One region of the Spirillospora sp. NPDC049024 genome, then DNA from elsewhere that is predicted to be linked to it. Evidence: riboswitches for the same ligand, from Rfam matches in the RefSeq annotation. Region 1 holds a riboswitch; the other holds the start of a gene.
What was found. A riboswitch is a leader RNA that binds a small molecule or an ion and turns the genes downstream of it on or off. The one in region 1 is predicted to bind cyclic di-AMP.

Region 1 (2,388 bases):
GTCGCCGGGGCCGGCCTCCTCCGCGGGCTTGCGGGTGAGCGCCTCCGTCATCAGCAGCTCGGTGATCTTCACACGCTCGATGGTGCCGTCGTGCCGGCACCAGGCGACCTGCTGGCCCTTCTTGATCGTGCCGGCGTGCACCCGGCACAGCGCGATCCGGCCGAGGTAGCTGGAGGCGTCCAGGTTCGTCACGTGCGCCTGGAGCGGGGCGTCCGGGTCGTAGGACGGCGCCGGGATCGTCTCGGTGATGACCTTGAACAGCGGCTCCAGGTCGTCGCTGCCGGGCATGGCGCCGTCGGCGGGCTTGTCGAGCGAGGCCCGCCCGGCGCGGCCGGAGGCGTACACGATCGGGAAGTCGATCTGGTCCTCGTCGGCGTCGAGGTCCATGAACAGCTCGTAGGTCTCGTCCACGACCTCGTCGATGCGCGCGTCGGGGCGGTCGGTCTTGTTCACGACCAGGATCACCGGCAGCTTCGCGGCGAGCGCCTTGCGCAGCACGAACCGGGTCTGCGGGAGCGGGCCCTCGCTGGCGTCCACCAGCAGGACGACGCCGTCCACCATGGACAGGCCGCGCTCGACCTCGCCGCCGAAGTCGGCGTGGCCCGGGGTGTCGATGATGTTGATCGTCAGCCCGTTGTGCAGGACGGCGGTGTTCTTCGCGAGGATCGTGATCCCCTTCTCGCGCTCCAGGTCGTTGGAGTCGAGCACGCGGTCGTCGACGTCCTGGTTCTCGCGGAAGGCCCCGGACTGCCAGAGCATGGCGTCGACCAGCGTCGTCTTGCCGTGGTCGACGTGGGCGACGATCGCGACGTTACGGAGGTCGTCGCGCGTGGAGATGGGCATGCGGGTTCGCCTTGCGTGAGAGTTCGGGGATCGCCGCAGACACGCGGCAGTCCCCCATTCTACTTGGCCGTGCGTACCATCCATCCCGAGCCGTTTCGTACCGCCGGTCACACCGGCCCCGATTGGCGAACTTTGCTCGTTCTTTGTAATCTTCCCGAGATCCGGTCGTCCGAAGTCCCCTCCCCCGGGACTGCGGCCGGAACGCCGAATCTCCCGAGATGCGGGAGAACCGGGGACCCACCACCCTCGGGGTGAATCGACACGTGTCGTAGGGCGACTCCTGGCCCGAACCCGTCAGCTAACCCGGTAGGCGTGCGAGGAGAGGAGAACACCGGCTTGGTTCCGGATTCCCGTCGGCGGCGTCGCATCATGCCCACCGCCACCGCCACCCTGCTCCTGATCGGCCTCGGCGCCGCCGCGCCGAACGTCGCCCGCGCCGCGCAGCCGTCCCGGCTCGCCGCCGCGCCGGCGGCGCCCAGCCCGACCCCGACGACGGAGAAGGGCCTGCGCAAGAGCCTGGACGCGCTGAACGAAGAGGCCGAGATCCTCACGGAGAAGTTCAACAAGGCCCGCGTGGAGCTCGGCAAGGCCCGCAAGGCCGAGCAGGACGCCACCAAGGAGGCCGCGCGGCTGCGCGCCCTCGCCGAGCCCGCCCGCCAGCGGCTCGGCAGCCTGGCCGCGGCCAACTACATGGCCGGCGGCCCCGACGTCCTCTTCGGCTCCGGCGCGTCCGCCGAAGGGCTGTCCGACCGCGCCTACCTCGCGCAGAGCCAGGCCACCGCCGTCCTCGCGCTGAAGAAGCAGATCGACCAGGCCGACGCCGCGCAGCGCACCGCGCAGGCCAAGAGCGCGCAGCTCAAGAAGGCCTGGGACGACGCCAAGAAGGCGCGCGACGCGGCCAAGTCCAAGGTCGGCGAGGTGATGAAGCGCCTCGACAAGCTGACCACAACCCACGCGCGCGACCCGCGCACCGGGCTCACGGCCACCGTGAAGGGCTCGGACCTGCCCGCCAAGATGGCCCGCAAGGCGCTCACCAAGCTCGGCTCCCCGTACGTGTGGGCCGCCGCCGGACCGAACAGCTTCGACTGCTCCGGCCTCGTCGTCTGGGCCTACACCCAGGTCGGCAAGCCCGGCCTCCCGCACTACACCGGCGACCTGTTCGCCATGGGCACCAAGGTCTCGCGCGGCTCACTGCGCTCCGGCGACCTGGTCTACTTCGGCAGCAACCTCCACCACATGGGCATCTACCTCGGCGACGGCAAGTACCTGCACGCCCCCCAGACCGGCGACGTGGTCAAGATCTCCAAACTCTCCGAACGCTCCGACTACGCAGGCGCAAACCGGATCAGCTGAGGCCCTGAGCCGCGAGGAGGTCTATGACCGGGCGGTCGCCGGGGAGCCAGTCGACGTCGTAGAGCTCGGACGGGGTGAGCCAGCGGAGTTCCAGGTGCTCCAGGGCCTGCGGTTCGCCTTCGACGATCTCGGCCGTCCAGACGCGGAGGAGGCTGCGCTCGCTCAGGCGCCAGTCGCCGCCGACGCGGCGGC
Region 2 (2,388 bases), on a different contig from region 1:
TGGCGCGGTGCCTTCGCGTCGTGCTGCCCGGACACCGGCTGCCCGGTGACCTGCTTCCCGGTCACCTGCTTCGCGGTCACCGGCTTCCCGGTCACCTGCTTCCAGGTGACCTGCTCACCGGTCACCTGCTCCCCCGCCACCGGCTTCCCGGCCATCTCCTGACCGGCGACCAGCTGGCCGGTCATCTGCCGGCCGGTGACCTGCTGGCCGGTGGCCTGCTGGCCGCTGACCTTGTGCGCCGTCGGGCTGTCCGCCAGGGCTCCCTGGGCGGTCCCGACCGCCACCCCCGCGACGAGCGTGCCGGCGAGGGCGGTACTGATAAGGGCGACTCGCTGCTGCATGTTCATCCTTTGCTCGGTGGTCCGGGGCGCCGGGTCGCGCCTTCGGGCGTGTGGGGCTCGCCGTTCGGGCATGACGGACCCGGCGCACGGCACGTGGGCGTGCTCGCGACGTGGGTGTGATCGCGCGGAGGGATGGAGAAAGGGGGGAGCACCGCTGGACGGTGCGGGGCTGGGGGGCCGCTGAGCGGCCCGGGCTCACCGGTACTGGGGGTAGCCGTAGCCGGCGACGGTGGAGGTGTCGCGGACCTTCTGCTTCACCGCGTCACCGGTGTTGCCCTCGATGGTCTTGATGGTGCCGTCGTGGTTGTCCTTCACGACGATGCCGACGTGCTCGACACCCTTGACGCCGCCGCCGTTCCAGGCGAAGAAGACCACGGCGCCGGGCTTCGGGGTCTCGCCGAAGCGGCCGGTCTTCTTGAACCACTTGGCGTGGCTGACGGTGTAGGCGTCGGCGCCCATGCCCTTGGTGCCGGTGTTCTGGCCCAGCCAGGACACGAACATGTCGCACCAGGACTGGCCCTTGTAGACCGAGGCGCTCTTGGCACCGATGCGGTGGGCGTTCTGCTCGCCCAGCGGCGAGCCGGCATACCAGTCGTTGAACTTGCTGTTGCCCGAGCCGTCCTCATGGGTGCCGACCTGCGTGCGGGCGAGCTTGATGACGTCCTGCGCGGAGGCGCCGACCTCGGCGCTCTGGCCGTCGGCCTTGGACGCGGGGGCGGCCTGCGCGGCGTTCGCGGGCTTGGTGTCCGCCTGGGCGGACGGGGCCAGGGAGGTGATCCCGAACACACCTGCCAGGGAGAGGACGGCTCCGGCGGTGACGCGGGCGCCCATGCGCTTGGGCATGCGGATATTACGAGCGGTCATGCAAGGTTCTCCTGAGTTCTTCCAGTCCGCCTACCGGGTTAGCTGTCGGGTTCGGGCGTGGAAGTGGCCCTACCGCGGCCCCGCGCATGGCGGGGGTGCGGATTCACCCCGGTGTTTCGGTGGGTCCCCGGCTCCGCTCGGCCATGATCGGCTCTCTGCGGACTCGGCGGCGGACGTGCCGTGATCGGCCGTCCTGATGATCAGGGACTCGATGCGCCCTTCATGATCTGGTCGGGCGCTCCGTACGGGCTTCCCCGTCGGTTACACACTCCCAACAGGTTCAAGCGACCCCATATTTCGTCAAGCACGCCCCAAAAACCCGCCCGACCTGCAAAGCCACCCCAAAACCCCCTAAACGCAAGGCCTCCGGCCCAGTCAAACCGAAGCAAGATTCTTTTCCGTCCGCCACCCCGTGGCGCCGCGGCCGTCACCGAGGTCCCTCCCGCGCCGGAGCGTGGAGCCCTCATCGATCAGGCGCGGGCCGCCGACCGGTCGCAGGATGACGGTGGTCCGGTGGTCAAACCGGCTGCACGGCGGCGTCCGGCTGACGGTGGAGTCGCTTGGTCCGCAGCAAGGGCCGGGCGAGCAGTGGCAGCATGCACACCGCGGCCGTGGCAGCGGCGGCGAGCATCGCTGCTCGCAGGCCGAACGTGGTGCCGACGAGTCCGGCGGCGGCTGAGCCGATGGGGAGCGTGCCCCAGGTGAGGAAGCGGTGGACCGCGGTCGCGCGCGTGGCCAGTTCCGGCGGCGTGGCCAGATGCCGGATGGTGATGGCGTTGACGGCGAACATCCCCTGGCCGATTCCGTTGACGAACGTTCCGGCGGCCAGCAGCACGCCCGGCCAGGGACCGGCGGACGCCGCGCCGATGGCCAGCCCGAGCACCGAGGGCACGCCGGCGATCGTCAGGGACGGCCCGATACCGAAGCGGTCCGCCATGGAGCGCGCCAGCAGACCGCCCAGCGGGAATCCGCTGCCGCCGACCCCGAGAGCCACGCCGAGCAGCCAGGCGTCCAGGCCGAGGTGCTTGACCGCGAACACCGCGAGGAGGGAGTCGTACATGGCGACGCCGAGGTTGTACAGCGCGCCGCAGACCATGATCGGCCGTAGCACCGGATGCCGCGCCACGAACCGCAGCCCGTCAAGGACTTCCCGCCGCAATGGACGCCGTTCCACCGGGACCGC

Region 2: it holds a riboswitch for cyclic di-AMP, as region 1 does, so the genes downstream of both, AB0C21_RS27740 (CHAP domain-containing protein) here and AB0C21_RS29055 (C40 family peptidase) in region 1, are expected to answer to the same signal.

Annotation. Positions count from the first base shown of each region.
Region 1 is NZ_JBEZFD010000017.1:154,194-156,581, forward strand. It holds gene typA (translational GTPase TypA) at 1-843, opposite strand, end outside; cyclic di-AMP (ydaO/yuaA leader) riboswitch at 1,036-1,172, shown strand; gene AB0C21_RS29055 (C40 family peptidase) at 1,213-2,196, shown strand; gene AB0C21_RS29060 ((deoxy)nucleoside triphosphate pyrophosphohydrolase) at 2,189-2,388, opposite strand, start outside.
Region 2 is NZ_JBEZFD010000016.1:93,655-96,042, forward strand. It holds gene AB0C21_RS27735 (hypothetical protein) at 1-341, opposite strand, end outside; gene AB0C21_RS27740 (CHAP domain-containing protein) at 537-1,205, opposite strand; cyclic di-AMP (ydaO/yuaA leader) riboswitch at 1,219-1,384, opposite strand; gene AB0C21_RS27745 (MFS transporter) at 1,723-2,388, opposite strand, start outside.